3 regions of the Streptomyces uncialis genome follow, and region 3 is predicted to be linked to each of the others. Evidence: riboswitches for the same ligand, from Rfam matches in the RefSeq annotation. Region 3 holds a riboswitch; each other region holds the start of a gene.
What was found. Region 3 has a riboswitch for cobalamin ahead of metE (5-methyltetrahydropteroyltriglutamate--homocysteine S-methyltransferase). Riboswitches for the same ligand answer to the same signal wherever they lie in the genome.
Positions count from the first base shown of each region.

Region 1: another riboswitch for cobalamin. It lies ahead of OG711_RS34450 ((2Fe-2S) ferredoxin domain-containing protein); the one in region 3 lies ahead of metE (5-methyltetrahydropteroyltriglutamate--homocysteine S-methyltransferase).
Region 2: another riboswitch for cobalamin. It lies ahead of OG711_RS30270 (cobalamin biosynthesis protein); the one in region 3 lies ahead of metE (5-methyltetrahydropteroyltriglutamate--homocysteine S-methyltransferase).

Region 1 is NZ_CP109583.1:8,202,667-8,213,180, forward strand. It holds gene OG711_RS34430 ((2Fe-2S)-binding protein) at 1-552, opposite strand, end outside; gene OG711_RS34435 (ABC transporter ATP-binding protein) at 549-1,376, opposite strand; gene OG711_RS34440 (FecCD family ABC transporter permease) at 1,373-2,374, opposite strand; gene OG711_RS34445 (ABC transporter substrate-binding protein) at 2,479-3,465, opposite strand; gene OG711_RS34450 ((2Fe-2S) ferredoxin domain-containing protein) at 3,522-3,908, opposite strand; cobalamin riboswitch at 3,954-4,128, opposite strand; gene OG711_RS34455 (DUF4184 family protein) at 4,319-5,080, shown strand; gene OG711_RS34460 (MFS transporter) at 5,112-6,431, opposite strand; gene OG711_RS34465 (MerR family transcriptional regulator) at 6,549-6,968, opposite strand; gene OG711_RS34470 (inositol monophosphatase family protein) at 7,097-7,912, opposite strand; gene OG711_RS34475 (DUF1963 domain-containing protein) at 8,195-8,989, shown strand; gene OG711_RS34480 (TlrC/CarA/OleB/SrmB family ABC-F type ribosomal protection protein) at 9,073-10,514, opposite strand, start outside.
Region 2 is NZ_CP109583.1:7,236,318-7,246,831, forward strand. It holds gene OG711_RS30250 (cobyrinate a,c-diamide synthase) at 1-3, opposite strand, end outside; gene cobO (cob(I)yrinic acid a,c-diamide adenosyltransferase) at 11-637, opposite strand; gene OG711_RS30260 (putative cobaltochelatase) at 637-2,790, opposite strand; gene OG711_RS30265 (cobyric acid synthase) at 2,906-4,447, opposite strand; gene OG711_RS30270 (cobalamin biosynthesis protein) at 4,447-5,406, opposite strand; cobalamin riboswitch at 5,553-5,677, opposite strand; gene OG711_RS30275 (hypothetical protein) at 6,080-6,316, opposite strand; gene OG711_RS30280 (inorganic phosphate transporter) at 6,328-7,590, opposite strand; gene OG711_RS30285 (alpha/beta hydrolase) at 8,456-9,655, shown strand; gene OG711_RS30290 (hypothetical protein) at 9,892-10,514, shown strand, end outside.
Region 3 is NZ_CP109583.1:1,013,768-1,024,281, reverse strand. It holds gene OG711_RS03895 (isochorismatase family protein) at 1-544, opposite strand, end outside; gene pdxR (MocR-like pyridoxine biosynthesis transcription factor PdxR) at 903-2,393, opposite strand; gene OG711_RS03885 (methyltransferase domain-containing protein) at 2,422-3,288, shown strand; gene OG711_RS03880 (enoyl-CoA hydratase/isomerase family protein) at 3,407-4,531, opposite strand; cobalamin riboswitch at 4,813-5,034, shown strand; gene metE (5-methyltetrahydropteroyltriglutamate--homocysteine S-methyltransferase) at 5,225-7,549, shown strand; gene OG711_RS03870 (ECF transporter S component) at 7,597-8,439, opposite strand; gene OG711_RS03865 (ABC transporter ATP-binding protein) at 8,436-10,085, opposite strand; gene OG711_RS03860 (energy-coupling factor transporter transmembrane component T) at 10,082-10,514, opposite strand, start outside.

The DNA of each region.
Region 1 (10,514 bases), 7.2 Mb from region 3:
CGCCACCTTGACCCGCAGCCCGGCCCGCAGCACCTCCAGCTGGCCGGTCATCACGATCCCGTACAGCTCGTCGGCCAGCCGGGGCACCCGCGCCGCGTACCGTCCGGCGGGCGCCGGCAGCCGTAGGGCCGGACCCTCGTCGGCCCGCTGGAGCCCCGACAGATCGGGGACGATCCCGTGCAGGACCGTGCACGCCAGCACCGGGGACCACAGCCGGGCCGCGTGCCCGAGCTGGGCGATCGACGCCCCGAGCCGTGCTTCGGGGCTGCGGTGCCGGGCCGCCGTCGCGGCGACCAGGTCCGGGAACCCGCGCGCGTACGACTCGGTGACGGGGTGCCAGCCCCCGTCGGGGCCGCCGAGCCGGACCGCGAAGAAGCCGCCGAGCCCCGCCACGTCACGCAGCGCGGCGCCGACCTCCGCCGCCGGGACACCGTCCGGGGACGCTCCCGGCGGCGGGTCACCGGGGCGGGACTCCGTCGTGCGCGGGGGACGGGGGCCTGCCGGGTCGGGGACGCGGGACCGTGCCGGGTCCGGGAGACGGGGCCCTGTCATGGGCGGTCCGGTGGTTGTGCCGTTCCCGTCAGCAGGGTGATGTGCGGGACGCCGGTACGGGGGTGCTCGGTGACCTCGGCGTCCACCCGGTACACCTCCGCCAGCAGCCCGGTCGTGAGCACCTCGGCGGGGGAGCCGAGCGCGACCACCCCGCCTGCCCGCATCACACACACCCGGTCGCAGAACGCGGCGGCGAGGTTCAGGTCGTGCAGGGCGACCACGGCCGTGACGCCCAGCTCACGCACCAGCCGCAGCACGTCCAGCTGATGGCGCAGGTCCAGATGGTTCGTCGGCTCGTCCAGGACCATCGTCCCGGTGCGCTGGGCCAGGGCGCGGGCGATCAGCACCCGCTGCTTCTCCCCGCCGGAGAGCCGGTCGAACGGCACCTGCGCCAGCGGCGCCACATCGAGGCGCGCCAGCGCCGCCGCGATGACCGCCCGGTCGTCGGCGTCGTCACCCGCGAAGGCCCGCTTGTGCGGGGTGCGGCCCATCGCCACCACGTCGTACACCGACAGCTCGAAGTCCCCGGCGCTCTCCTGGAGAACGGCGGCGAGCCGCCGCGCCAGCCGCTTGCCGGGCATGGCCCACACATCGCCACCGTCCAGCAGCACCCGCCCCGACGTGGGCCGCAGCGTCCGGTACACCGTGCGCAACAGGGTCGACTTGCCCGCCCCGTTGGGTCCCGCGAGCCCGACCACCTCCCCGGGGGCCACCTGTAGCGACACCCCGTCCACCAGCGCCCGGCCGCCCATGACCACCGACACGTCCTGGAGTTCGAGCAGACCGGGCACAAGTGCCTGAGGTTCCGTCAGCGGCGCCGTCATGAGGTCCTCCTTCGCATCAGCCACAGGAAGAACGGGCCGCCGACGAGCGCGGTGAGAATGCCGACGGGCACCTCCTCCGGGCTCATCAGGGTGCGGGCCGCCAGATCCGTCATGATGAGGAACGCCGCGCCCAGCAGCGCCGCCGCGGGCAGCGCCCGCCGGTGGTCCGCGCCCACCAGCAGCCGCACCACATGCGGCATGATCAGCCCGACGAACCCGATCTGCCCGCTGACCGCCACGATCGTGCCGATCATCAGCGCCACCAGCGTGAACAGCGCGGCCCGGAACCGGTGCACGTCCAGCCCGAGGGCGGTCGCCGCCTCCTCACCGGCCAGCAGCAGGTTCAGCGGACGGCTCACCCCGAGCAGCACCGCCGTACCGGCCAGCACCACCACGGCCGGTATCCACAGCATCGACCAGGTGGTGCCCGCCAGCCCGCCGAGCATCCACCGCAGCGCCGACTGGGTCTTGTGCGGGTCGTTGGACGTGACGATCAGGAAACTCGCCAGCGCCGACAGCACCTCCGCCGTCGCCACCCCCGCCAGCACCAGCCGGATCGTGGTCATCCGGCCGCCCGACCGGGCCAGGAAGTACACCGCGACCAGCGCCGCCAGCGCCCCCGCGAACGCCGCCACCGGCAGGGTCACCAGCCCGAACACCGTGATGTTCAGGACCAGTACCGACACCGCGCCGACCGACGCGCCCGAGGACACCCCGAGCAGCATCGGATCGGCCAGCGGATTGCGGACCAGGGCCTGGAGCGCCATCCCGGAGACGGCGAGCCCGGCGCCGACCACCCCGGCCAGCAGCACCCGGGGCAGCCGCACGTCCAACACGATCGTCTCGCGGACCGGGGTCCACGTGACCTCGGCGAGCCCCGGATGCACCTGGTGCAGGAGCATGCCCCAGACCTGCCCGGCCGGGACACTGATGGAACCGGCCGCGACACCCGCCGTCGCCGCGAGCACCACCAGTACCGCGAGCCCCGCGAGGACCAGCGGGTACGGCGGCCGGCCCCGGCCCCCGGCCGGGACGGTGCCCGGTCCGGGAGCCTTGGCGGCACTGCCGAGGACGACGTTCCCCGAGGACCGGGGCGCGCCCGTCACCGGACCCGGTCCGGGTGCAGCTGCCGGGCCAGCGACTCCACGCCCGCCGGGACCCGCACACCGAGCACCGTCGACGACAACGGCAGCACCGCGAACCGCTTCTTCTTGATGGCGGGCACGTCCTGGAGCGCCGGATGCGACAGCAGGAACTTCTTCTTGGCCGCGAGGGGCTGGTCCCCGTAGTCGTAGATCACGACGACCTCGGGGGCCCGCTCGGCGACCTGCTCGAACGAGACGTCACCGAACTGCTTGTCCAGATCGGCGAAGATGTTCGCCCCGCCCGCCTCCTTGATCATCTCGTTGCCGACGCCCGCGCCGCCCGCGGTGAACGCCGTCTTGTCGCCGCTGTCGTACACGAACACCTTCAGCGGATCGACGTCACCGAGCTTCTTCTCGACCGCCCCGAGCGCCGCCTTCGCCTTCCTGACCTCCCGCTCGGCGCGCTCCGGGACCCCGAATATCTTCCCGACGGCGCGCAGTTCCTCGTCGATCATCGCCATCGTCACCGGACCGGTCGGGCATTCCTCCACATTCAGATAGGAGTTGACACCCGCCTTCGTCAGCGCGGCCCGGCCGCGGCCCTCCTTCTCGTCGAAGGTGCTCGCGAACCCGGCGTACGCGAAGTCCGGTTCGGCGTCGAGCAGTACCTCGAACGACGGGTACTCCTTCGAGAGCACCTTGATCCCCTCGTACGCGTCCTGGTACTCCGGCAGGATCTTGTCGTCGAGATAGGCGGTGCCCACCATCGACTTCTCCAGACCGAGCGCCAGCAGCACCTCGGTGGCGTGCTGGTTCAGCGTCACCGCGCGCTCGGGCGGACGCTGGTACGTGGTCTTCACCCCGCAGTTGGTCACGGTGACGGGGAAGCCCTCGGCCGTGGCACCCGACGCGGCCGGGTCGTCCCGGTCACCGGAGGTGCCACCACCGCAGCCCGCCACCAGGAAGGCGGCAGCGGCCAGCAGGGACAGAGAGCGTTTCGCCATGGTGTGGTCGGTCCTCTCACCGCGTACGCCCGTGCGCCGCGGTCGGTTGGAAGGGTTCAGCGGGGATCGGCGGACGCGCCACGGACCCGCCGCGGCGGGGTGAAGGCGTAGAGGTCGAGGATCTCCGGCAGCGGGGCGGCCCCGGGGCCGCCCGCCCGTACCCAGGCGACGATGTCGCCGGTCGCGGCGGGGTCGTTGACGAGGCCGAGCCAGACAGGACGGGCGCCGGCGGCGCGTTCCACCGCCGAGGGCTGGACGACCACCACGTTCGCCTGGTCGCAGACGTCCAGGCACTCGGAGATCCGTACCGGCAGGTCTTTGCTCAACGCGGCGACCTGCGCCGCGTGATCGACACCGGTCACCTTCGCGCTGCCGCAGCAGCAGTCCCGGCACACGACGACCCGGCACGGCGCCGGAGCCCCGGAACGTTGCCCTTCGGGCATTGCGACCCACACTCCCCCCTGGGGAGATCCGCCCCAGTTCTGTCGAGGAGGCGACCGCGTGAGTCTCCTGGCTCTCGGGTCAACGCTCGCCCCGGCCTTCCCACCCGCGTACGGGCAGTGGTCTGTTCGGGGTCCGCTCGCCGATCACAGTGGCGGGACCGCACCGGATTCACACCGGTTTCCTCGATCCGCCGTCGCCTATCGGCGTCATCATGACAGACCGCGCGGCCGGATCGTATGCCCGGGGCGCGGTTGCAGCGCAGGTCACACGGCGCCCGGTCCGACCGGGCGGCCGGACCGAGGCCCCGGCCGGGTGGCGGGACCGCGTACCGGCCACCCGGCCGGACCACCGCGCACACCACCGCCCCGGGCGTTCACGGGCCCGCGACGCCCATGATCAAATATCCGCCGTGCCCTTCACGCTCTCCCATCTCGCGGCCGTCATACCCGTCGCCCGGGGACCGTTGGTGCCCTCGGCGCTCGCCGCCGGTGCCATGTCCCCGGACCTCCTCTACTTCGTCCTGCTCCGGCCGGGCGGACGCGAGGCCACCCACAGCGCTTGGGGGATCGTCGCGATCGACCTGCCTCTCGCGCTCCTCGCCCTCGCCGTCTTCCGGCTGCTGCTCCTGGAACCACTCGTGTCGCTCGCACCCGCGGCGGTGCGCGCCCGGGTCGCGCCCCTGTGCGGACCCCCGCGCCTGTCCTGGCGCGGCGCCCTCGCCGTCGTCGTGTCGGTACTCCTCGGCGCGCTCACCCATGTCGTGTGGGACGCCTTCACCCACGCCGGAGGCTGGGGCGTGGAACTGGTCCCCGCGCTCACCACCGAGGTCGCGGAGGGCATCCCCGCCTTCAAGATCGCCCAGTGGACCAGTTCGTCCCTCGGCGGCCTCGCCGTGCTGATCTGGTCCGGCCGCTGGCTCCGGCGGACCCCCGCCGGACCGGTGCCCGAGCGGTTCGCCCCGCCCGCCCGGCCCGCCCTCCTGGCCGGAGCCGTGGTACTCGGCGCCGCCGCCGTCGCCGTGCTGTCCGTGGCGATCTCGACGCAGGGCGGCTTCCACGCCTCCCTGGTACGCGCCACCATCGGGGCCATGACCGGCGCCGTCCTCGCCCTGGCCGGATACGGGCTGTTGCGCCGCACGGTCGGCACCCGGGCCGGGCGCCCGGCGACCTGAGCACCGGCACCGCCGCCCCGCCGCCTTCTCCTCAGCGGGACGGCGTGGACGGCGGTCGCGCGCCGGACGTGGACCCGGAGTCGGGCTCGTGCTCTGAACCGGACCGGGGCCCAAGGCCCGACACCGAATCGGACCCGGAGCCCGGATCGGCGGCCGTACCGCTCGGGTAGCGGCGGACCGAGCAGGCGATGACCAGTGCCGCCAGCAGCCCGATACCGGTGGCGGTCACGGCGACCCCTGTACCGCCGTGCGCGGAGACCGCCCAGCCGCCGACGGCCGCGGCGACGGCGATACCGGCATAGAGACCGCTGGTGTTCAGGGCGACCGCCTCGGCCTCCGCGTCCCGGGCCAGTTGCAGGGCGCGGGTGTTCATCGGGGGGTTGAAGCCCCAGGCCGCGAATCCCCAGACGGCGAGGACGGCGGCGAGCAGCCAGACAGGGGCTTCGTCGGTGAGCACACCGGTCGCGGCCAGCGCCGCCGTGGCGGCCACCAGCCCGCCGAAGGTGGCCAGCAGGGCCCGGTCCGCGCCCCAGCGGTCGGTCAGCCGCCCGCCCAGGAAGGTCCCCGCGGCCCCGGACACACCGATGACGGAGATCAACAGGGCCAGGACCGCCCCACCGCTCCCGGTGATGTCGCGGGTGAGCGGGGCGATATACGTATAGGTCATCAGACCGCTGGACGCGCCCAGGACCGTGCCGGTGACACAGAGCAGCACGGCAGGCCGCGACAGGATGCGCAACTGGCGGCGGACACCGATCGCGGGTGCGCCGGGCAGCACGGGGAGCAGCCGCCAGGACGCGACGGCGACCGCCGTACTGAACAGGGCGACGGCGACGAACGTGGAACGCCAGCCGAAGGCCGAGGACAGCAGGGTGCCCAGCGGCACACCGACGAAGAGGGCGACGGTCAGTCCGGCGGCGACGGTACCGATCGCCCGCCCGACGCGTTCGGGGGCCGCGGCACGGGCCGCCACGGCGAACACCGCGGGGGTGATGGTCGCCGCGATCAGCGCGGTGACGATCCGCAGGAGGATCAGGCTCGTGTGGTCGGGGGCGAAGGCGGTGACGGCGTTGGCCGCCGCGAAGACGGCCAGACCGCCGACGATCAGGGGCTTTCGGGGCAGCCGCGCTGTGGCCACCGCGAGCGGGGGAGCGGCGAGGGCGTAGGTGAGGGAGAAGACGGTGACCAGTTGCCCCGCCGCCGCCTCACCGACGCCGAGGTCCGCGGCGATCTCGGGCAGCACACCGGCGATCACGAAGTCGTCGGTCCCGATGACGAATGTCGTCAGCAGCAGACATATCAGCCACCCCGTGCCGCGCTGACCTGCTGTGTTGTTGCTTCCGGAAGTCATGCGCCGACGCTAGGACCTTGACGCCTGTGTCAAGGTCAACCGTGCCCGCCGCGCCCGCGCATCACCTTCGCCCCGTCGCCCTAACGGGTTCTTGGACTTCCGTCCGGCCTCCCGTGCCTACCGCGCCTTCGGTTCCTCCCGCGCCTTCGGTGCCTTCCGGGAGTCGACAGCCGCGTCGACGGTGGCGCTGTGCCGGGCCAGCCGGTCCCTGAGTTCCTGGAGCCGGGCGATCCGGTGGTCCAGGGACTCCAGCCGCCTGTGGATGGTGTCGCTCTCGCCCGCACACCGCGGGGTCTGCGCGAGCGGCTGTTCCAGGCAGCCCCGTTCCAGATAGTGCAGCACGTCCTCGGTGGTCAGTCCCACCGCGAGGAGTTCCTTGATGTTGCGGGCGCGCACGAGCGCGGTCTCGTCGTACTCCCGGTACCCGTTGCTGTCACGCGTGGGGGACAGCAACCCCTGCTGCTCGTAGTAGCGCAGTGAGCGAGTGCTGGCGCCCACGCGCTCCGCGAGTTCCCCGATCCGCATCCGCATCGTCATCCCCACCCCATGTCCCCACATCCCCGCATTCGCATGTCCGCGTCCCGGTCTCCGGCGGCAGGCGGCGTGGTCCAGGGGAACACGGCGCCGCCGCGCACCCCATGACCGTGGCGACCCGCGTGCCGGGTTCAGCGTTCGGCCGGGACCTGGCTCCTGACCAGTTCCAGCAAGGTGGTGTGCGTCCGCCGGTCCGCCGCCACGATCAGCCCGTCCGCGCCGGCGCCCAGGGGCTGTCCGTGGAGCGCGGTCACCACACAGCCCGCGGCCTCGCACAAGGCGATCCCGGCGGCGAAGTGCACACTGTCGTACGGCCGTCCGTCGGTGACGTAGGCGGCCCTGCGCCCGGCGGCGACCCAGGCCACCGCGAGGGTCGTGGAGACGACCCGGGGCCGGAAGTGCTCGCCGAAGACGGGGTCGGCGAGGAGACGGGCCGCCCGGAAATCCGGTGCGTTCGGGAACGGCGGATCGAGATTGACGTCCACCAGCCGCGAACCGGCCGACGGCACCAGCACCTCGTCCGCACCGCCGCGCCGCACCCGGGCGTGTTCACCGTCGGTCCAGAACACCTCGTCGTTGAACGGGTCGGCCGCGGCGGCCACGGTGGTGCCGGCCCCGGTTCGCAGCGCCACGTTCACCGCCACGAGCATCGTGCGCACGGCGTAGTTCAACGTCCCGCACAGCGGATCGACCAGCCACCGGCGCTCGGCGTCGGCCGCCCCGGTGCGCCCGCTCTCCTCGCCCGTCACGGCGTCATCGGGACGTGCGCCCCGAATGACGTCCAGAACGGCCTTCTCCGCCGCGAGGTCCGCCGCTGTCGCGAAGTCACCGGCGCCCTTCTCGAACCGCGCCGACGGTTCCCCGTACATGTCACGGACCACGGCCGCACCCGCTTGCGCCGCCGCCACGGCCAGCCGCGCGTCGGATTCCCTGTTCGTGATCGGCATGCGCGCAGGATATCCGCGGCCGTCCCGTCGGGGTCGGGAGCCCGTACGAGTACCCGTACGAGTACGAGGGGAACCGGATCGGGGTCGCCACGATTGCGTGCGGGCTCCGGGCGCGGCCTGTACGTCTTCCCGCTGAAGCGCGCGGCCCCAACTCCGAGGGGTCGCGGGGATGTCGACGCAATGAGCACGGTCGCGCCCGCCGCCGGTCCGGGCCCGCCGCGATGTCAGTGCCGACAGGTACGTTGCCGGGAACCGACCGCCATCCCCGGGAGTGGAACCACCGTGATCCAAGGACCGCACACGACACCGCTCGACGTGGGTGAGCTGATACCCGGGCTGGCCTCCCTCGCCATGCGGACGACGATGCTGTCCCCGAAGCCCGGGGCGCCCGGGGTCGGTGACAGCTCCATCGGCGGCCCGTTGCTCTGGCCCGCCGGCGAGCCCTGGCCCTACTGCGAGCAGCCCGGACACCGGACCTCGTACGACGAAGAGTCCCCGGCGGGACCGGTCCCCGTGGTGCCGGTCGTCCAGCTGTTCGCGCGCGATGTGCCCGAACTGCGGTTCCCCGAGGGCAAGGACGTGCTGCAAGTGGTCTGGTGCCCGCTGATCCACCCCGAGGAGTCGTACGTCGCGCTCCCCGCGTTGCACTGGCGCGACGAGGCCGAGGCCCGGGCGGCCGGTGTCCTGCGGGATGTCCCCCAGCCGCCCGGGGGCGAGTACGAACTGGACTTCATGCCGCGTCCTGCGTGCACCCTGACACCGACCGTCGTCGTCGACTACCCGGACAAGGACCTGCCCGGTGAACTCTTGCCGTACGTAGTGGAGTTCGAGGAGAAGTACGGTTCCTTCTACAACGAGGTGGCGTGTGTGTCCCGGAACAAGGTCGGCGGCTACCCGGCGTGGACCCAGCCGCCCGACTGGCCGTCCTGCGACGAGGGCCACCGGATGGAACACCTCCTGAGCGTCACCGGGGAGGAACATCTCGACATGGCCATGGGCGACGCGGGCGGCATCTATCTCTTCCTGTGCCGACAGTGCCCGGAACTCCCCAACGCGTACCGGTACGACTGCCACTAGCGCCTGCCCGGAGGTCCGGCCCGCAGCCGACGGCCCTCACCCCTCCGGGCGGCGCGGCTTCCCTGCCGCCGCACGGCCGTGATCTACCGGCCGCCGGTGACGGCGCCCTCGCGCAGTTCCAGGCGTGAGCCGGTGAACCGTGACCGCATCCGGCGGTCGTGGGTGACCAGCACCACCGCGCCCGCGTAGCCGGTCAGCGCCGCCTCCAGGTCCTCCACCAGCGCCGGGGAGAGATGGTTGGTCGGCTCGTCCAGCAGCAGCAGATCCACCGGTTCGCTGACCAGCCGCGCCAGTTCGATACGGCGCCGCTGTCCGTACGACAGCTCACCGACGCGCAGTCCGAGCGTGTCCGGGCCGAACAGGCCGAGCGACAGCAGCTGGTCGGCGTGCGTGTCCCGGTCACCGGGGCGGCCGTGGGCGAACGCCCCCAGTACGGTCAGCGACGGGGGGAACGGGGTCTCCTCCTGCCGTAGATGCCCCACCCTTCCGGATACGTGTGCCGCACCGGCGTCCGGCCGCAGTTCCCCGGCCAGCAGCCGCAGCAGGGTGGTCTTGCCGGCGCCGTTGGGGCCGGTGACCAGCAGCCGTTCGGACGGGCCGATCCTCAGCTCCGGGACATGCAGCCGTCCGGTCACCACGACACCGTCGAGCCGCGCGACCGGCCCTTCGCCGCCCGGACCGCCCGCGGTGGTGATCCGGGCCATGAAGGAGAGCGGGTCGGACGGTGGCGCCACCGGGTTCGCCGTGAGCCGCTCCAGCCGCTCCTTGGCGTTGCGGACCCGGCTCATCGCACCATGTGCGCGCCCCCGCGCACGGAACCCGCCGTAGCCGAAGATCGCCTTCGGCATCCTGCGCGGGATGCCGTCCAGCCGGGCGATGTTGGACTCGGCCAGACGGCGGCTGCGGTCGAGATCCCGACGCCACTCGTCGTGCCGGTGCCGGTGCCGACGGCGTTCGGCGGCCTTGGCGGCGAGATAGCCGGCGTAGCCGTTGCCATGGCGTGTCACCCGTCCGCCGTCGACCTCCAGGACCGTGGTGGTGAGCCGTTCCAGGAAGACCCGGTCATGGGTGACCACGACGACGGTGCCGCGATGGGCCCGCAGACGCTCCTCCAGCCAGCCGACCGCCTGGTCGTCGAGGTCGTTGGTCGGCTCGTCCAGGAGCAGCAGCTCCGGCCGGGACGCCAGTGTCGCGGCCAGCGCCAGCCGCGACCGCTCGCCGCCGGAGAGTGTCCCCAGCCGCCGGTCCCGGGCCAGCCCCGGCAGGCCCAGCCCGTGCAGCGCGGTGTCCACACGGGCGTCGGCCCGGTAGCCGTCGCGTGCCTCGTACCGCTCGGTCAGCCGCGCGTACACGGCGAGGCGCTCTTCCAGTGCGGCGCCCGTGGGAGCCTCGGTCAGCGCGGCCTCCGCCCGCCGCAACGCAGCCTCCAACACACGTAGTTCGGCCAGTGCCGCGTCCACGGCGTCCTGGACGGTGGCCTCCGGCGGCAGACCGGACGACTGGGCGAGATACCCGGAGCCGCCGG
Region 2 (10,514 bases), 6.2 Mb from region 3:
CAGCACGCCGTCACCACTCGATGCCCCGCTGGCCCTTCTGGCCCGCGTCCATGGGGTGCTTCACCTTCGACATGTCGGTGACCAGGTCCGCGAACTCCACCAGCTCGGCGGGGGCGTTGCGGCCGGTGATCACCACATGCTGGTTCCCGGGCCGCTCCCGCAGCACCGACACCACCTCGGCCACATCGATCCAGCCCCAGTGCAGCGGGTACGCGAACTCGTCCAGCACGTACAGCCGGTACGTCTGCGCCGCCAGGTCCCGCTTGATCTGCTCCCAGCCCTCCCGGGCCTTCGCCGCGTTGACCAGGTTGGAGTCGGCGCCGTCCGCGGCCTCGACGGGCGCGCGCTGGATCCAGGACCAGCCCTCGCCCATCTTGTGCCAGTCGACCGTGCCGCCCTCGCCGCTCGCGCCCAGCACCCGCAGCGCGTTCTCCTCGCCGACCTTCCACTTCGCCGACTTGACGAACTGGAACACCCCGATCGGCCAGCCCTGGTTCCAGGCGCGCAGCGCCAGCCCGAACGCCGCCGTCGACTTGCCCTTGCCGATGCCCGTGTGCACCATCACCAGCGGCCGGTTGCGGCGCTGACGGGTGGTGAGTCCGTCGTCCGGGACGACGGACGGCTGTCCCTGTGGCATTACGCGACCCTTCCCCGGGCGCCCGCTCCGGCGCCCCGTACATCCCTGACCAGTCCCGCGAGCACATCGGCCCGCAGCTCCTCCAGCGTCACCGGGGTCCCGCCGAGGTCCACGGCGAGCCGTCCCGCGAGCCCCAGCCGCACCGGGCCCGACTCGCAGTCCACGACCACCGACGCGATCCCGTCGGCCGCCAGCAGGCCCGCCGCGCGGGACGCCCGGCGGACCGGCTCGACCCCGCCGGTGGCGCGGCCGTCCGTCACCACCACGAGCAGCGCCCGGCGCGCGGGGTCCCGCAGCCGCTCCACCCGCAGCACCTCACGGGCCCGCAGCAGTCCGGCCGCCAGCGGGGTCCGCCCGCCGGTGGCCAGCGACTCCAGCCGGTTCGCCGCCGTGTCGACCGACGACGTCGGCGGCAGCGCCACCTCGGCGTCCGCGCCCCGGAACGTCACCAGCCCGACCTTGTCCCGCCGCTGATAGGCGTCCAGCAGCAGCGACAGCACCGCGCCCTTGACGGCGCTCATCCGCCGTCGCGCGGCCATCGAGCCCGACGCGTCCACCGCGAACAGCACCAGATTGCCCTCGCGGCCCTCCCGGCTGGCCTGCCGCAGATCGTCGCGGCGCACCACCAGCCCCGGGCCCGAGCGGCCGCGTGCCCGCTGGTGCGGGGCGGCGGCCCGGACGGTCGCCGACAGATGCAGCTTCGTCAGGGTGCCCCGGGGCCGGTGCGAGCCGGTGGTGCGGCCGTGCTCGGTGCGCGCCCGGGAGCGGCGTCCGGCCGCGCCCTCGCCCAGCCCCGGCACGGTCAGCGTCCGGGCCCTGAACGGCTCCGACGCGGCCACGGCGGCCTGCTGCGGGGCGGCGGCCACGGGCTGGGCCGCGCCGTCCCCCTCGGCGGGCGCCGGACCGTCCACGGGGTCGCCGTCACCGGTGGCATCCGGCGCGCTGTCCGGGGCCTGGCGTGGCGGCGGGGGGCCGTCGGGGCCGTCGCCGTTCCCGGGGCCGCCCGGTCCGTCCGGGTCGTCGGGGCCGCCGTCGGGACCGTCCGGCTCGGGCTCCGGATCGTCGTCGTCCTGCCCCTCGCCCCGGCCTTGTTCCTGCTCCTGGCCCTGGTTCTCGTCCGGGACGTCGTCCTCGTCCTCGTCGGGACCGAACCGGTCCAGCACCTCGTCGAGCTTGTCCTCGTCCAGTCCCGGCGCGTCGAACGGGTTGCGGCGCCTGCGGTGGGGGAGTGCCAGCAGGGCCGCCTGCCGGACGTCCTCCGTGCGGACGGCCGTCCGGCCCGCCCACGCCGCGAGCGCGGTCGCCGTCCTGGCCATCACGATGTCCGCGCGCATCCCGTCCACCTCGAACGCCGCGCAGGCCGCCGCGATCCGCAGCAGCGCGCCGTCGCCGAGCCGTACCCGGGGCAGCAGGGCGCGGGCCGCCACGACCCGGGCCCGCAGCGCGGTCTCGTCGTCCGTCCAGCGGACGGTGAACGCGGCGGGGTCGTCGTCGTACGCGAGCCGCCGCCGGACCACCTCGACCCGCTGGGCGGGCTCCCGGGACGCCGCCACCTCGACGGTCAGCCCGAAGCGGTCCAGCAACTGGGGCCGCAGCTCGCCCTCCTCCGGGTTCATCGTGCCGACCAGCAGGAACCGGGCCGCGTGCCGTACGGACACCCCCTCCCGCTCGACGTACGAGGCGCCCATCGCCGCGGCGTCCAGCAGCAGATCCACCAGATGGTCGTGGAGGAGGTTCACCTCGTCCACGTAGAGGATGCCCCGGTGGGCGTCGGCCAGCAGGCCCGGCTCGAACGCCTTCACCCCGTCCGCGAGGGCGCGTTCGATGTCGAGCGCGCCGACCAGACGGTCCTCGGAGGCGCCCACCGGGAGCTCCACCATGCGGGCGGGCCGGGTCAGGCCGGTGCCCGGTTCATGGGGCCCGTCCGGGCAGGCCGGGTCCGGTGCGGCCGGAGCGCAGGAGAAACGGCAGCCGGTGACCACCGCGACCTCCGGCAGCAGGGTCGCGAGGGCCCGGACCGCGGTGCTCTTGGCCGTGCCCTTCTCCCCCCGCACCAGGACACCGCCCACCGCGGGGGACACGGCGTTGAGCAGTAGCGCGAGTCGCAGGTCGTCCTGGCCGACGATCGCCGTGAATGGATACGGGGTGTTCACCCGTGGCCCTCCCTGTCGTTGCTGTGCGGGTGCCTGTCTCGGCCGGTTCCCGCGCCGGCCGGTCGTCGTCGCCCGGCGCGGGCTTCCGTGCCCCGTCCGCCGGGGCCGGGGTGCGTCATGGGGCGCCGGGCGGGACGAAGGGGAGATCCGGCGCGGGGCCCGACTCGATCAGGCGCCACAGCGCGTCCGTGTCGGCGTGCCGCTCGATCAGATCGCCCAGCCGGTCCAGCTGCTCCTCACGGAGCGCGGCGAACGAGGTGTCCGGCGCCGCCACGAAACGCCGCCCGGTCAGCGCGGCGACCTCCCGCAGGAACGCCCGGCGGAACCCGTCCGACTCCAGGGAGCCGTGCCAGTGCGTCCCCCACACCGCGCCCGAACGGCATCCGTCCAGGAACGGTTCCCCGCCCAGCACCTCGGCCACCCCGTGATGGATCTCGTACCCCTCGACCCGTTCACCGAGAGCCGTGCCCGAGGGCCGCCCGAGCGTCTTCTCCCGGGCGAAGCGGACCCGTACGGGCAGCAGCCCGAGCGCGTCGACGGCGCCCGCGCGGGACTCGACCTCGTCCTCGATGTGCGCGCCGAGCAGCTGGAACCCGCCGCAGATCCCCAGCACGGGACGCCCCTCGACGGCCCGTTCGCGCAGGACCCGCGCGAGCCCGCGCTCCTGGAGCCAGCGCAGCGCCCCGACCGTGCCCCGGGTGCCGGGGACGACCACGAGGTCGGCGTCGGCGGTCTCCTCGGGCCGGTCGACGAAGCGGACCACGACACCGGGTTCGGCGGCGAGCGCGTCGACATCGGTGAAGTTCGACATCAGCGGGACCGCGCACACCGCGATCCGCAGCACCTCCGCCCCGGCCGGCGGCGCCACCGACGACTCCCGGACCGTGCCGCGCAGCGAGACCCGCAGCCCGTCCTCCTCGTCGATACCGAGCCCGTGCTGGAACGGCAGCACCCCGTACGTGGGGCGGCCGGTGAGACCGCGCAGCATGTCCAGGCCGGGTTCCAGCAGCGAGACGTCGCCGCGGAACTTGTTCACCAGATAGCCCGCGACCAGGGCCTGGTCCTCGGGCGCGAGCAGCGCCGTCGTCCCGAAGAACGACGCGAACACCCCGCCCCGGTCGATGTCCCCGACCACGACGACGGGCAGTCCGGCGGCCCGCGCGACGCCCATGTTCACGATGTCCGTGCGCCGCAGATTGATCTCGGCGGGGCTGCCCGCCCCCTCGCAGATCACGGCGTCGTGGGTGGCCCGCAGCTCCTCCAGGCACTCCACGACGGTCCCCAGCAGCGCCTCCCGGCCACCGGGCACCGGCTGCCCCGCCGCCGGACCGCCCGCCGGGCCGAAGAACCCGTGCGCGCTCATCTCACCGACCGGCCGCCCCATCAGCACGACCTGACTGGTGCGGTCCCCGCCGGGCTTCAGCAGCACCGGGTTCATCAGCGCGCTGGGCTCCACCCGCGCGGCCTGCGCCTGCATGGCCTGGGCGCGCCCGATCTCGGCGCCGTCCCGGGTGACGAAGGAGTTGAGGGACATGTTCTGCCCCTTGAACGGCGCGACCTTCACCCCCTGACGCACCAGCCACCGGCAGATCCCGGCGGTCACCACACTCTTGCCCGCGTCGGACGTCGTCCCCGCGACCAGCAGTCCGCCGCCCATCAGCGGCCCCCCGTCCTTGTCGTGGTCCGCGCCCCGAGCGCGAGCCGTCCGGCCGCGCAGACCCCGAGGGTGAGCCAGGCCACCCGCCGGGACAGCCGGACCGCGCGGTCGATGTCCGCCACGGTGACGGCCCGGCCGCCGCCGTTCAGCTCGGGCCGGTGCTCGACCCGGCCGCCGTAGGAGAGGGTGCCGCCCAGCCGGACGCCGAGGGCCCCGGCGAACGCGGCTTCCGCGACGCCCGCGTTGGGGCTGGGATGGCGTCCCGCGTCGGCCCGCCACGCGCGGGCGGCGCCCTTGGGCGATCCGCCCGCCAGTACGGCGAGGGCGCCGGTGAGCCGGGCGCCGGGCCAGCCGACGACATCGTCGAGCCGTGCCGAGGCCCAGCCGAAGCGGCGGTGCCGGGGCGACTTGTGGCCGACCATCGCGTCCAGCGTGTTCACGGCCCGGAACCCGACGAGCCCGGGGACCCCGGCCACGGCACCCCACACCAGGGCGCCGACTACGGCGTCGGAGGTGTTCTCGGCGACCGACTCGACCACCGCGCGGGCGATGCCGTCGGCGTCCAGGGCCTGCGGGTCGCGCCCGCACAGATGCGGCAGCCGCGCGCGGGCCGCGGTCAGATCGCCCGCGTCGAGGGCGGCGGCGACGGTCCGCGCCTCCCGCCCGAGGCTGGTCCCGCCGACCACGGCCCAGGTGGCGGCGGCGGTCAGTACGACGGAAGCGGTACGGGAGCCCCGCACCGCTCGGGTGGCGAGGGCGGCGGCACCCGCCGCGCCCCCGGCGCACACCGCGGTGTGGAGCGCGCCCCAGCCGCGGTGGTCACGCCACAGCACGTGTTCGACGGCGCCCGCGGCACGGCCGAAGGCGGCGACCGGGTGTCCGCGGCGGGGATCGCCGAGGAGCAGGTCGCCGATCAGACCGGCGGTGGCGCCGTACGTGAAGATCCGTCCGGCACTCATCGGCTCAGTCCGCCGGGCCGTTGAGGACCTTCGTACGCTGCGTGGGTCCCGCGCCGGTGCGCGTGGGACCGGGTGACGGGCGCCCCGGCATGACTGTGTGTCCTCACTCAGGGTCCGCGCCCTGGGTCGACGGATACGCCGGCGAGAGTCTCCTGGCTTCCGGATCGGCGCCGCCCCCGGCCTTCCAGCCCCTGCGGGCCGTGACATCCGGTGTGGGGGAGCGCTCCCCGGTGACAGTGGCGGGACCGCGCCGGATTCGCACCGGCTTCCTCTGCTGCCGCCGTAATGGCCCCGGAAGTCCACCACGCCCCCGGAACAGCCGTCAACCACGCGCTGACCTGCGGCGGCGCAGTGTGTGAAGACCCACACGCACTCGGTGACGGCGGGGGCGACGGCGGGGGTGACGACAGCCCTCGCGGGAGCCCTCGCGGGAGCCGTGCCGGGAGTGATGACGCCGGCCGGGACGAGGGGAGGATGACGGCGGCCGATACGACAGCGGGGCGGCCGGGTGACGGGGACCTTGGGGGTGACGACAGCGGTCCGGCCGGTCACCGCGCTGGAGGCGGTGACCGGCCGGACCGGTGGTTCATCGGATGCCGCGACCCTGTTGGCACAGGGCGACGGGGGCCGGAGCCGACGCGGGGGCCGGGGACCGGCCGTGGGACGGCTCGGCTCAGATGACGATCAGATAGATGCCGTAGCTGACCGCGGCCACACACAGCGCGAAGCTGGCGTAGGCGCTGGTCGCGGCGACTGCCGCGGCCCCGCTCTTCGCACCGCCGTTGGCGGCGACGGCCGCGTCACGCTTGGAAAGTCCGACTATACCGAGTGTGAACAGGCCCACCAGGGCCACGGTGGCCACGAGGCTCACTCCGAACACCGTGCCCAGTGCTACCCAGTCGATCTTCATGGGAGGGTTCCTTACACCTTGGCGGTCCGCGGAGCGGACTCCGTCGAGGGACCGTTGTCGGCCGGGATGGTTGCCGTGAGGTCACCCGTGACCGTCACCGTCTCGGCGGCCGGCCCCGCCGGGGGAGGGGTGACAGCGGCCATGGCGTTGGTGACGACACCCGCGGGCTCGCCGTCCACGTCGTTGACGTTGTTGTGGTCGACGATGTCACGCCGCGACAGCACCCAGATGACCGCCGAACCGGCGATCAGCAGTGTGCCGGTGGCGATGACGCCCCAGGTGCCCTGCTTGGTGAGCAGCTCGGCGAGCGCGCCGACCAGACCGGCGGCCGGGAGGGTGAGCCCCCAGGCCACGAACATCCGGGTCGCGGTCGACCAGCGGACGACCCCGCCCTTGCGGCCGAGGCCCGCGCCCATCACGGCACCGGAGCAGGACTGCGTGGTGGAGAGCGAGAAGCCGAGGTGCGAGGAGGCCAGGATGACCGTCGCGGCGCTGGTCTGCGCGGCGAAGCCCTGCGGCGGCTCCAGGTCGGTCAGACCCTTGCCCATGGTGCGGATGATGCGCCAGCCGCCGAGGTAGGTGCCGAGCGCGATGGCGATACCGGCCGAGGCGATGACCCACGCGGGCGGGTTCGACCCGGGCACGAGGACACCACTGGTGACCAGCGCCAGGGTGATGATGCCCATCGTCTTCTGCGCGTCGTTGGTGCCGTGCGCCAGCGAGACGAGACCGGCCGAGGCGATCTGACCGGCGCGGTAGCCCTTGGAGGCCGCCTTGCCGTCGGCCTTGCGGCCGATCCGGTAGGTCAGGCGGGTCGCGATCATCGCGGCCACACCGGCCACCAGCGGGGCGGCGATCGCGGGCAGCAGAACCTTGGTGACGACCGTGGAGCCGTTCACGGAGGACCAGCCGGCCGACATCACCGCGGCGCCGATGAGGCCACCGAAGAGCGCGTGCGAGGAGCTGGAGGGCAGACCCAGGAGCCAGGTCAGCAGATTCCAGAGGATCGCGCCGACGAGCGCCGCGAAGATCACTTCTGTGCGGAGGCCCTGTTCGTTGATCATGCCGCCGGAGATCGTCTTGGCGACCTCGACCGACAGGAAGGCACCGACAAGGTTCAGCACGGCGGACATGGCCACCGCCGTCTTGGGCTTCATTGCGCCAGTGGAGATGGTCGTCGCCATCGCGTTGGCTGTGTCGTGGAAACCGTTCGTGAAATCGAACACGAGAGCGGTGACGATCACGATTCCGAGGAGGAGCGTGATGTTTTCCATTTACCCAGGCTTCTGTTGGACGACAGTGGCGGTTGGAACGTAGGCAACCTGAGTGAACGGAAGATGAACTGAGGCAGGCATCGCGGTGTCCCAATCTGGAGCAAGGCTATTCCGCATAGCGGAACCCGGCGAGCGTGCCGCACCGGCGCCGCGGAATCCCGGACTCCGGGGCTCCCGGGGGACTCCCGGGACGCACCCTCCGGACCCCGGCGCGGACCCCAGGAGATCCTGGTCACGCACGGTTTCGGGGTCCGTCCACCACCCGCCCGACCGGTACTCACCGACCGTTCACCCACCGGGCGACGCCCGGCGGCAGGCCGCGCGGACCTCGCTGTCCGCGCCGCGGTGTTCGTCGGTGCCGGAACGCCCTGTCGATCGGAACCGCTCACGGCCTGTCCTCGACACCTCTTCCGACTGTACGGCCCATGACTCGAACTCCTGACATTAGAGCCGATTTGCCCCCGTATGTAAGGAAGGTCACCTGATCACCCTCGGCCCCACCGGTGCCATCCAGCCGCAGGACCCCCGCATACCCGGTAGGCCGGGCCCCGACGGGGATCCGGCCTACCGCTGCATGGCCCGTAGGGCCTGTGCCGGACGGGGCAGGGGAGCGGGGGCGTGCGGAGAGGTGAAGCCCGGGTACCGGCAGCCCGGGTACCGGCGACGGGATCGGCCGCTGCCGAGGCCCGCGCCGAAGGGCGAAGCCCGAGCACCCCCGCTGCACCCCGGCCCGGCCCCGCTCCATCCCGGCCCGGCCCCGCTCCATCCCGGCCCGGCCTCCGCTCCATCCCGGCCCGGCCCCGCTCCACCCGGCCCGGCCCCCCGTCGACTGGCCGCCCGAACCCCCACCGCAGACACTGGACGAGTGCGTACCGCCCAAGCGACGGCAGCGGCCGTCACCGCCGCAACCACCACCGCCCTGGCAGCCCTGGCCGCGGGCCACGTCGCCAGTGGCGCGGCCCTGAGACCCGCCGCCGGCCGCCCCCTCCCCACCGAACCCCGCCTCACCCTGCACGCCGTCACGGCGGGCGACGCGGCGGGCGGGGCGACGGCCTCCGCGACGAGCTCCGCAGGGAGCCCCGCGACGAGCTCCACGGCGGGCCGCGTCACCCTCACCCGCGCCCTCGCGTCCCTGCGCCCCGGCGTCTACGGCCTCGCGGGCGACGGCACCCACGCCGTCGTGGGCCCCGTGGTCACCTCGGCCCCCCACACCGCCGACACGGTCGTCCGCCGCCTGGAACGGGTCACCCACGGCACCCTGGAGCCGGGCGACAAGGTCTGGCTCACCCCCCAGGTGCACATCGGCAATCCCCGCACCGCCCTGGGCCTCGACCACGCCGACGTCAGCGTCCCCGGCGAACTCGGTTCCCTGCCCGCGTGGTTCGTCCCGGGCGCCCGGGACACCTGGGTCATCGCCGTGCACGGTCTGGGCACCACCCGCGAGCACCCGATGGTCGTCATGGAGCAACTGCACCGGCACCGCTTCCCGGTCCTCGCCCTGGCCTACCGGGGAGACCTCGGCGCGCCCCGTCCCCCGGACGGGCTCAGCCACCTCGGGGAGACGGAGTGGCGCGATCTGGACGCCGCGATCCGCTACGCCGTCCGCTACGGCGCGGCACGCGTCGTCCTGCACGGCTGGTCCACCGGCGCCACGATGGCCCTGCGCGCCGCGACCCACTCCGCGCTGCGGGACCGTATCGCCGGGATCGTCCTCGACTCCCCGGTCCTGGACTGGGAGGCGACCGTGCGCGCGCTCGCCGCCGCCCGGCATGTGCCCGGTCCCCTGCTCCCGCTGGCGGTCCGCGCGGCCCAGGGCCGCACCGGACTGCGCCCGCACCAGATCCGCGAGCGCGCCGACATCCGCGAGCTGCGCGTCCCCACGCTGGTGGTGCACGGCCCGGGGGACACCGTCGCCCCCTGGGGGCTGTCCCGCCGCTTCGCCCGCACCCGGCCCGATCTCGTCACCCTGCACACCGTCCCGGACGCCCCGCACGGCGCGATGTGGAACGCCGACCCGAAGGGCTACGAAGAGGCCATGCGCCGCTTCCTCACCCCCTTCGGCTGACGCGCACCCCGTCCCCCCTCCCGCCCCGGTGGCTCCACGCGGCCCCGGCGGCACCACCGCCACCCATACCCCCCTGCGGTAACGCGCACCTCGTACGGGGCCCGTGCGGGCACCTCCGGCCGCGCCTTCCGTTTCTCCTCTCTCGAACACGGCACGAACCACGGGACAGGGGTTCGCTGTCTACCCGCGTGGCATTCCGTTTGGGTTTTCCGACCGTCAACCGGAAGACTGCACCCGTGACGTCCCGTATCCCGCGCGACTCCAGGCTCCGACTCGTCCGTCCGCGCCCCCTGGCCGCCGCCACCCCGGCGGTCGGTGAGCGACGCACCCGCCGCCCCGCACCCAGGCCCCCGGAAGGCACACCCGCGCCCTCCGAACTGGCCCGCACGGCCCGTGCCGGCCTCGCCGGCGCGGTCCGGGTCGCCCGCTGGGCCGACACCGAACTGCGTCCCGGCGGTGACCTCACGGGGCCCCGGAGGAACCCCGCCCCCGGCCTGCGCGGCGCCCCGGCGCCGACCGCACCGGCCGCCTCGGGCACCCCACACAACTCCCTCGCCACCACGCCCGACGGCGGCGGCAACCTCTCCGACCCCACCGCCGAACGCGCCGCCGCCGAACTGGGGCTGTCCGCGCGTCAGATCCGCGCCGACTGGGACACCGCCCGGCTCGCCGGACTCGTCGAGGTGCACGGCGACTACGCCCGCCCCGGCTGGCGGCTGCGCGCCTGGGACCGGGACGACGCCGCCGTGCTGCGCGGCTGGGTCGCCCTCTTCGACGCCTGGTCGCTGGCCCACCCCGCCCCCGGCGGACTCGACCCGGCGGCCGTCGCCGAGGCCGTGGAGGCGATGCCCCAGGTGCT
Region 3 (10,514 bases):
CGGACAGATCCGCCACGGCGTCGGCGACGACGAACGGCTGGATGCCCTGCATCACGGCATCGGCCGAGGTGAGCAGCACACCGAGCCCGGCGAAGAGCCCGCACACGATCAACTGGTCGCGCCCGTAACCCCGCAGGGTCCGTTCCAGTTGGCTGCCGAGAAAGGCGTTCGGCCGGGTGTGGACGACGACATGCTCTCCCGCGCGCGGCGTGAGCGTGTCGATGAGTGCCGCGTCGGCGGCATCGGTGATCCCAGGACCCCAGAGGTCACCGAGGACGCCCCGCTGATCGGGCTGCCGGACGGCCTGCTCCACGCCGAACACGATCGGTATCGCGAGCACCCCGGCCAGTTCCCGCAGCGCGCTCACATTGCCGACGAGTTGTTCCGTCGGCGCGTCGTCCGTCGGGAAACGGCCCAGGTGATGCCGCTGCATGTCGAGGACGAGCAGCGCGGCACGCGCGGGATCGATCGTCCACGACGCCGCCGAGGAAGGTACTTCGGCCCTGGCGGGCATGGGGTAGGACGCGACGGCAGGCGGACCCACGGGAATCTCCTCGCTGACGGCACGACAGGACGACCGGTAGCGACCGGGAACGGCGACTCCGACCAGTCCGAACTAAGCTTAGGCTAGCCTAAACAACGATCTCGGGGAATGAGATTCCCCGCCGATCGAAGCCGCGTGACCAGCGGCTCTTCCCCGCAGACCCGCAAAGCAGGCGGCTTCCCGCCATGGGCGGTCGAGGGGCCGGCCCTCCGGAGCGTGCCGCCGGCCGCCGGGCAGGGTCCGCCGGTGTCCGCGTCAGGCCGGTCCGTGTCGGCGTACGGGTACGGGTACGGGTGCGCGTCCGTGGCTGCGTACCCGTCTGCGTACCCCCGTCCCCCTTCCTGTGCTCGGCCCACGGTCACAGCAGCTTTCGCAGGGCCTCGCCCAAGGTCGTCACGCCCTCCTCGATCTCCGTGACCGTGCTCGCGGCGTAGCCGAGGACCAGCCCCGGCCGGTGCGGACGCTGACTGTGCCAGGACAGGGGCTGCGCCTTCACCCCTCGGGCGAGCGCGGCGGCGGCGAGATCGGTGTCGGCGAAGCCCGCGTCGAAGGTGACCGTCACATACAGACCGGCGGCGGTGCCGTGCACGGTCGCGCCCGGAAGACGGGTGCCGATCGCCTTGACCATGGCGTCCCGGCGGCGGCGATGGTGTCTGCGGCGCAGGCGCAACTGGCGCTCCATCTCGCCCGATTCCATGAACCGGGCCAGCACCAGCTGGGGGAGGACGGCGCTGCCGAGGTCGGCGAACCGCTTGGCGTCGACAAGGGCCGCCCGGTACCTCGGCGGGGCGAGGACCCATCCGATACGCAGCGCGGGGGCGAGGAGCTTGGACACGCTCCCGGCGTAGCAGACGTTCTCGGCCAGCACGGACCGCAGCGCGGGTACCGGGGTCCGGTCGTAGCGGTGCTCGGCGTCGTAGTCGTCCTCGATGATCAGCGCGCCGCTCTCCCGGGCCCAGCGCGTCAGTTCGCCGCGCCGGGTGCCGCGCAGGACCACACCGGTCGGGAACTGGTGCGCGGGTGTCAGCAGCACGGCTGCCGCGCCCATGGCGCGCAGCTCGTCGACGCGGACGCCCTCGGAGTCGACGGCGACGGGCGGGGTGTCCAGCCGGCAGTTGCGCAGATGCTGGCGGGCTCCGAGTGAACCGGGGTCCTCGACGGCGACCGCGGGGACGCCGTCGTCACGCAGCACCTGCCCGAGCAGGGTGAGCGTCTGGGCCGTGCCGGAGACGATGAGGATCTCCTCCGGATCGGCCCTGATACCGCGGTTGCGGGCGATCCAGTTCGCCACGGCCAGCCGCAGCGCCGGTGTTCCGCGCGGGTCGCCGTACCCGAGGTCGGCCGCCACGAGGGAGTTGAGGACGCGGCGTTCGGCGCGCAGCCACTCGGCCCGTGGGAACGCCGCGAGGTCCGGCAGCCCCGGCGACAGGTCGATCCGCGCGCGGACGGTGCGTATCAGATCGAAGACGTCCGGGCCGGGCGCCGCGGTGAACAGGTCCCGCGGCGAGGGCGGACCGGCGGGCGTGGCCGGTCCACCCGCCGGGATCGCCGCGGGGGCGCCGACCGCGATCGTGCCGCCCCGCCCCCGTCCGGCGAGATGTCCGTCCTCTATCAGGCGCTGGTACGCCTCGGTGACCACACCGCGTGACACCCCCAGTTCGGCGGCCAGGACCCGGGTGGCCGGCAGCCGACTGCCCACCGGCAGACGGCCGTCCGTCAGCGCGCGCCGGATCTGCGAGGTCAGCCAGTCCGCCTTCCCGCCCGTCGGAGCCTCGTCGATGCTCAGATGCAGGAAGTCGGACCCCGCCGTTATGGACCTGTCGGAAGCATGGTCATTGGATCTGTTCACCGGGCCATGCTGGCAGCAGGGTGAACCCATGGAAACAGCGCGTCCCGGCCCCGTCCCGACAGTCGACTACGTTCACGGATACTCCCGGCGCGAGGGCCGCCGACTGGGCGACCAGGCGGACACCCTGGCGCGGTTGCTGCACGACGGCACGTCCTACCCGGCCGGCAGCCGGGTACTGGAGATCGGCTGCGGGGTCGGCGCCCAGACGGTCCATCTGCTCAGGTCCAGTCCCGGCGCGCACATCGTCGCGGCCGACCGGTCCGAGGAGTCCCTGGCGCGGGCCCGCGCCCATGTCGCGGCCGCCGTGCCGGACGCGCGGATGGAGTGGCATCGCGCCGATGTGTACGATCTGCCGTTCGCCGACGGGGAGTTCGACCATGTCTTCGTCTGCTTCGTCCTGGAGCATCTGCCCGCTCCCCGGCAGGCGCTGGCCGTACTGCGGAGTGTGCTGCGACCCGGAGGCACCCTGACCGTCATCGAGGGTGACCACGGATCGGCCTTCTTCCACCCGGACAGCCTGTACGCCCGCGCGGCGATCGAGTGCCAGATCAGCCTTCAGACGGCGGCCGGTGGGAACCCGCTGCTCGGCCGGGAACTGCACCCCCTGCTGACCGGCGCCGGGTACGAGGACGTCGAGGTCCGCCCGCGCACCGTCTACGCCGACCGCACCCGGCCCGCGCTGGCCGAGGGCTTCACCCGCGACACGTTCACCGCCATGGTTGAGGCCGTCCGGGGCGACGCGCTGGCCGCCGCCCTCATCACGTCGGCCGACTGGGACCGGGGGATCGCCGATCTGCACCGGACCGCCCGCGAAGGGACCTTCCACTACACGTTCTTCAAGGCCACCGCCGTCAACCCGTCGCCCCCGTCGCCCCCGAAGCCCTCGCGGATCTGAAGTCCGCCCGGCACGACATCCCCGTCCGTCACGACACCCACGCCGGTCTGACGCCCGCTCGGCACCCCGGCCCGGCCCGTCCAGCACCCGTCGGCCGGGCCGTAGGCCGCCGTCACGCTCAGCTGTGCGCCTCCCGACCGGAGCCGGAGCCGGAGCCCGCGCCGGAACCGGGAACGGAGGTGGGGCCCGGACCGGGACCGGGGGCCAGGACGAGTTCCTGGTCGCCGAGCGGGGCGAAGTGCCGGGCCACATCGGCGTCCGTCACCTGGTCGAGAGAGGGCGGGGTCCACCGGGGGGAGCGGTCCTTGTCGATCACCTGGGCACGGATGCCCTCCAGCAGGTCGGGTGCGGACAGGGCGGCGCAGGACACCCGGTACTCCTGTGCCAGCACCGCCTCCAGCGGCCCGAGCCCCGGTACGCGGCGCAGGGCCGCCAGCGTGACCTTCAGCGCCGTGGGCGACCTGGTGAGGATCACCTCCGCGGCCTCCTTCGCGGCCGGTGCGCCGCTGCCGAGCAGCCGCCGCACGATCTCCTCCACCGTGTCCGCCGCGTAGCAGTGCCCGGACCACTCCCGGCAGGCGTCCAGTTCCCCGGAGGGCGCCTCACCGGCGAACCCGGGAAGCACCTCGGACACCTCGGCCCCGGTCAGCGCCGCGAGGAGGTCCGGCAGCCGGCCGGACGGGACGAAGTGGTCCGCGAGCCCGCACAGTAGGGCGTCCGCCGCCCCCACCGCCTGCCCCGTCAGGGCCAGTTGGACACCGAGCCGGTCGGGCGCCCGGGCCAGCAGATACGTCCCTCCGACATCCGGTACGAAGCCGATCGCCGTTTCCGGCATCGCGACCCGGGACCGCTCGGTGACGATCCGGACATCGCCGTGCGCCGAGACACCGACCCCGCCGCCCATCACGATGCCGTCCATGAGCGCCACATACGGCTTGGGGTAGCGGGCGATCCGGGCGTTGAGCCGGTACTCGTCGCGCCAGAAGGCCGCCGACGCGGTGCCGCCCGCGCGGGCGTCCTCGTGGATGGCGCGGATGTCGCCACCGGCGCAGAGTCCGCGCTCACCGGCCCCGGTGATCACCACCGTGCGGACCGCCAGGTCGTGCTCCCAGGAGTCGAGCGCGGCGGCGATCCGGCGGACCATCGCGTGGGTGAGGGAGTTGAGGGCCCGGGGGCGGTTCAGGGTGATGATGCCGCAACGGCCCTCGACCCGGGTCAGGACGGTGTCCTCGCCCCCGGTCACCGGACGGCCCCGGTCCGGGACCCGGCCACGACGAGGCACATGAGGCGCATGATCTCTTCCGTTCCTTCCAGGATCTGACGGGGGCCCGCAGACGCGCGGACCGGTCCCACGATGCCCTACCCGCCCGGACACGTCGTATCCGCCCAGGTCCCCGTACCCGCTCGGACGTCCACGGGAAGGCGTGCCCCGTCGGTGCCGGACGGCGTCAACCCTGCTCCCTCCGTGTCTCATGTCACGGTCCGGTATGTGAACACCACTGTCCGAAGCGGGGCGACCCCTCTAGGCTGGCCGGTGCAGCTGGTTCGCCCTGTCCGCCAGACAGAGGCGTCGCAAGAGGGAACCCGGTGGGAATCCGGGACTGCCCCGCAGCGGTGAGCGGGAACGACCGCCGTCATACGCACTGGGCCCGGCCGGGTCTGGGAAGCGACGGCCAGTAGGAGTCCGCCGGGAGACCGGCGTACGTGCCCGCGAGTCCGAAGACCTGCCCGCTGTCCGCGCACGACCCCTCGTGCGCGGCGATCCCGGTGACCTCGTGGGCGGGTCGGAGGAACCCCGGACAATCGTCCGGGCGGCACATACCGGCGGACGGCCGCGCCTCGCGCGCGGGCACGGGTTCCGTCCGGTCTGTCACCCCCTTCGCGCTCCCGCCCCGTCGCCGGGATGTTCAGGAGACATCTCGCGAAGGAGAGTTCCGTGACACCGAAGTCCGCAGCCGCGGCAGCACAGGCCACCGTGTACGGCTACCCCCGCCAGGGACCGAACCGGGAACTGAAGAAGGCCGTCGAGGGCTACTGGAAGGGCCGCGTCACCGCCGACGCCCTCCGGGAGACCGCCGCCGGTCTGCGCCGGACCAACTGGCGCCGACTGGCCGACGCCGGCATCCACGAGGTGCCCACCGGCGACTTCTCGTACTACGACCACATGCTGGACACCAGTGTCATGGTCGGCGCCGTCCCCGCCCGGCACCGCGCGGCCGTCGCCGCCGACACGCTCGACGGCTACTTCGCCATGGCACGCGGCACCCAGGACGTCGCGCCGCTGGAGATGACCAAGTGGTTCGACACCAACTACCACTACCTGGTCCCCGAACTCGGCCCCGACACCGTCTTCGGCGCCGACCCCGCCAAGCAGGTCGCCGAGCTGAAGGAAGCCCTCGCACTCGGTCTCGACCCCCGGCCGGTCCTCGTCGGCCCGGTCACCTACCTCCTGCTGGCCAAGCCCGCCCCCGGGGTGCCCGCCGACTTCGAGCCGCTGACCCTGCTGGACCGGCTGCTCCCCGTCTACGCCGAGATCCTCGGCGATCTGCGGGCCGCCGGAGCCGGATGGGTACAGCTCGACGAACCCGCCCTCGCCCAGGACCGCACCCCCGCCGAACTGAACTCCGCCGCCCGCGCCTACCGTGACCTCGGCGCGCTCACCGACCGGCCCAAGCTGCTCGTCGCCTCCTACTTCGACCGGCTGGGCGAGGCCCTGCCCGTCCTGGCGAAGGCACCCGTCGACGGCCTCGCCCTCGACTTCACCGAGCGCGCCGCGGGCAATCTGGAGGACCTCGCCGCCGTCGGCGGACTGCGCGGCAAGCGACTGGTCGCGGGCGTGGTCAACGGCCGCAACATCTGGATCAACGACTACGAGAAGTCGCTCGCCACCCTCGGCACCCTGCTCGGCCTCGCCGACCGGGTCGACGTGGCCGCCTCCTGCTCGCTGCTGCACGTCCCGCTCGACGCCGACGCCGAACGCGACATCGACCCGCAGATCGCCCGCTGGCTCGCCTTCGCCCAGCAGAAGACCACCGAGATCGTCACCCTCGCCAAGGGACTGGCCCAGGGCACCGAGGCGATCACCGCCGAACTCGCCTCCAACCGCGCCGACCTGGCGTCCCGCGCCGGGTCCGCGCTCACCCACGACCCCGCCGTACGCGCCCGTACCGCCGCCGTCACCGACGCCGACGGACGCCGCTCCCAGCCCTACGCCGAACGGACCGTCGCCCAGCGCGCGCACCTGCGGCTGCCCCTGCTGCCGACCACCACCATCGGATCGTTCCCCCAGACGGACGAACTGCGCGCCGCCCGCGCCGATCTGCGCGCCGGGCGTATCGACACCGCCGGGTACGAGGAGCGCATCAAGGACGAGATCCGCGACGTCCTCGCCTTCCAGGAGAAGGCGGGCATCGACGTCCTCGTCCACGGCGAACCCGAACGCAACGACATGGTGCAGTACTTCGCCGAACAGCTCACCGGCTACCTGGCCACCCAGCACGGCTGGGTCCAGTCGTACGGCACCCGCTACGTCCGGCCGCCCGTCCTCGCCGGGGACATCTCCCGCCCCGAGCCGATGACCGTCCGCTGGACCTCGTACGCCCAGTCGCTCACCGAACGGCCCGTCAAGGGCATGCTCACCGGGCCGGTCACCATGCTCGCCTGGTCCTTCGTCCGCGACGACCAGCCCCTCGGTGACACCGCCCGCCAGGTCGCCCTCGCCCTGCGCGACGAGGTCGACGACCTGGAAGCCGCCGGGACCTCCGTCATCCAGGTGGACGAACCCGCGCTGCGCGAGACCCTCCCGCTGCGCGCCGCCGACCACGCCGGCTACCTCGAATGGGCCACCGAGTCGTTCCGTCTCACCACCAGCGGCGTACGTCCGGACACCCAGATCCACACCCATATGTGCTACGCCGAGTTCGGCGACATCGTCCAGGCCATCGACGATCTCGACGCCGACGTCATCAGTCTGGAGGCCGCCCGCTCCCATATGCAGGTCGCCACCGAACTCGCCGAGCACGGCTACCCGCGCGAGGCGGGACCCGGCGTCTACGACATCCACTCCCCGCGCGTGCCCAGCGCCGAGGAGGCGGCCGGTCTGCTGCGCAAGGGACTTGAGGCCATCCCGGCCGAACGGCTCTGGGTCAACCCCGACTGCGGGCTGAAGACCCGCGGCTGGCCCGAGACCCGCGCCTCGCTGGAGAACCTGGTCACCGCCGCCCGTGAGGTCCGCTCAGGTCTGACGGCCGGGGACGCCTGACCGCACCGGAGCGGGGGGGCCGGGCACCCGGCCCCCGCGCTCCGGGGCTACTTCGTCAGGGACGGTGGCCCGGCGTCCCCGTCGCCGTGGCGGGCGGCGAAGCGGACCGGGGCCTGGAAACGGGCCTTGCGCGCGGCCCGCCGGAAGACGGTCAGCACGGCGGGTCCCGCGAGGACGACGCACACGAAGTTGGTGACCGCGCGGCCGGTGTCCCAGCCCAGGGACGTGGCGATGTCGAAGGCGATGTAACGCTGCCACTGCTCGGTGAAGGGCAGCCCGGGAAGATAGGCGATCGAGCTGCCCGGGTCCAGGGAGAACGGCCAGAACGACAGATTCAGCAGGAACCCGAAGAGATAGCCGGACAGCGAACCGTACCCGGCGAGCAGCAGCACCTCCCGGCGGCCGGTGGCCCGGGGAAGGAACCCGGCGAGCATCCCCACGAACGCGCAGCCGAACATCTGGTATGGCATCCACGGACCGACACCCCCGGTGATCAGGGCCGACGCGAACAGCGAGGTGCAGCCCAGGGTGAAGCCGAACCCGGGACCGAACACGCGCCCCGCCAGGACGAGCACGAAGAACACGGTCTCGACGCCCGCGGTCCCCGCGCCGAGCGGACGCAGCGCCGCGTTGACCGCGGAGAGCACCCCGAGCATGGCGAGGGCCTTGGAACTGATCCCGCCCTCGGCGATCTCCGAGATCACCACGCACAGCACGAGGACGAGCAGCACCCCGAAGATCAGCGGCGGCGCGTAGTGCGAGGCGAACCTGCCGGGGGCGACGAGGAACGGCCAGAAGAAGGCGACCACCCCGAGGAAGGCCGCCATGGCGACGACGACCGCGGCGCGCGGGCCGATACGGATCGCCGTCGTGCGGGCGGGCAGCGTCATGAGTCCGCCTCGTCGTCGGGGAGGGCCGCGGCCACCTGCGCGACCGTGAGATAGGGGAGCGGCGCGAGGATCTTCGCGACCTGCGGGGCGAAGACGGGCGAGGCCACGATGACATCGGCGGTCGGACCGTCCGCCACGATGTCGCCCTCGGCCATCACCACGACCCGGTCGGCGGCGCGGGCGACGAACTCCACGTCGTGCGTGGAGATCACCACTGCCCGCCCCTCGGCCGCGAGAGCGTCGACGACACGGATCAGCTCGGTCTTGGCCCGGTAGTCGAGTCCGCGCGTCGGCTCGTCCAGCAGCACCACCCGGGGGGCCGCGGTGAGCTGGATCGCCAGGACCAGGGCCAGCTTCTGCCCCTCGGACAGATCCCTCGGATGGGTGGCGCCGTCGATCCCCGGGGCGAGCCGGTCGAGGACGGCCCGCGCGTGGACATCCTTCCCCAGGGTGAAGGACTCCCGGTCGGCCTGGGCGAGTTCCTGCTCGACGCTCTCCAGATACAGCAGATCGGTCGGCGTCTGCGGAACCAGCCCCACCAGCCGGCGCGCGTCGGCCGGGGACAGATCGCGGGGATCGCCCCCCTTCCCGCCGTCGGCCGCCGTGACCCGTACCGTCCCGCCCGACCGTGGCCCGGAACCCTGGAGCGCCCACAGCAGGGAGGACTTCCCGGAACCGTTGCGGCCCATCAGGGCGGTGACCCGGCCGCCGTGGAGTTCGAGGCCGACCTCCCGGACGGCGGGTACCCGGTCGTAGCTCACGGTGATACCGCGCGCCGTCAGCAGCGGCGGGCCCACGGCCGGGACGCCCGGCCGGGCGGGCGGCGGGGGAGCGTCGGCGAGCCGGGTCCGCAGCGGAGCGGCCTTGCGGCGGGCGTCCCGGATGGACAGCGGCAGCGGATCCCACCCGGCGGTCCGCCCCAGCTCCACGATCGGCGGCGCGATGGACGACGTACGGAACACCTCGTCGGGCCGCCCGGCCACCACCCGGCCCCCGCCCGGGAGATGGATGACCCGGTCCGCGTACTGGATGACGCGTTCGAGACGGTGCTCCGCGATCAGCACGGTCACCCCGAGGTCATGCACGAGCCGGGTGACCGCCGAAAGCACCTCCTCCGCCGCCGACGGGTCCAGCGCCGAGGTGGGTTCGTCCAGGACGAGGACACGGGGATGCGCGGTGAGGACGGAACCGATGGCGACGCGCTGCTGCTGGCCGCCCGAGAGCTCGTACAGGGCGCGATGCCGCAGATCGGCCAGCCCCAGCAGATCCAGGGTCTCCTCCACGCGCTTGCGCATGGTGGCGGGCGGTACGGCCAACTGCTCCATCGCGTAGGCCAGTTCCTCCTCGACGGTGTCGGTCACGAAACCGTCCAGCGGGTCCTGGCCCACCACGCCCACCACATCGGCGAGTTCACGCGGCGGATGGTCCGCGGTGTCACGGCCGTCGACCGTGACCCGCCCGTACAGGGTGCCGCCGGTGAAGTGCGGCACCAGGCCGTTGACGGCGCCGAGCAGCGTCGACTTGCCGACCCCGGTGTGCCCGACGACCAGACACAGCTCACCCTCGTCCACCGTCAGACCGACATCGCGCAGCACGGGCTCCGCCATGTCCTCGTAATGGACACTGACCTCGTCGAAGGTGATCACGTGACTGCCTCGCTGCGCGGGGACGGGACGGACGGCGGAACGGGTGCCCTCGGCGGCGGCGACAGGAATCCGGCGGCCCCCGCGAGCAGGATCGCGGCCGCCGGGACGAGCGGCAGCGTGGGCCAGCTCAGCGGATAGATCGACGGGTTCAGCGCGGCGGCGTCGAACCCGGCGCCGCCGAACAGGACGACGGCCGACAGCACACCGCACCCGGCCACCGCCCACTCCGCGAACCGCCACGGGTCCGGACGGTAGGTCGTCCGGGTGACCCGCCGCCCGCCCGTCCGCAGACCGGCGACGCACAGCAGCGCCCCCGCCGCCATCGCGGGCAGCCCGAGCACCCGGGGCGCGGTCGCGTCGAGCAGCCCGTACGCACCGGCGCACAGACCGCACATACCCGCCAGCATCAGCCCTCCGGTGATCCGCCGG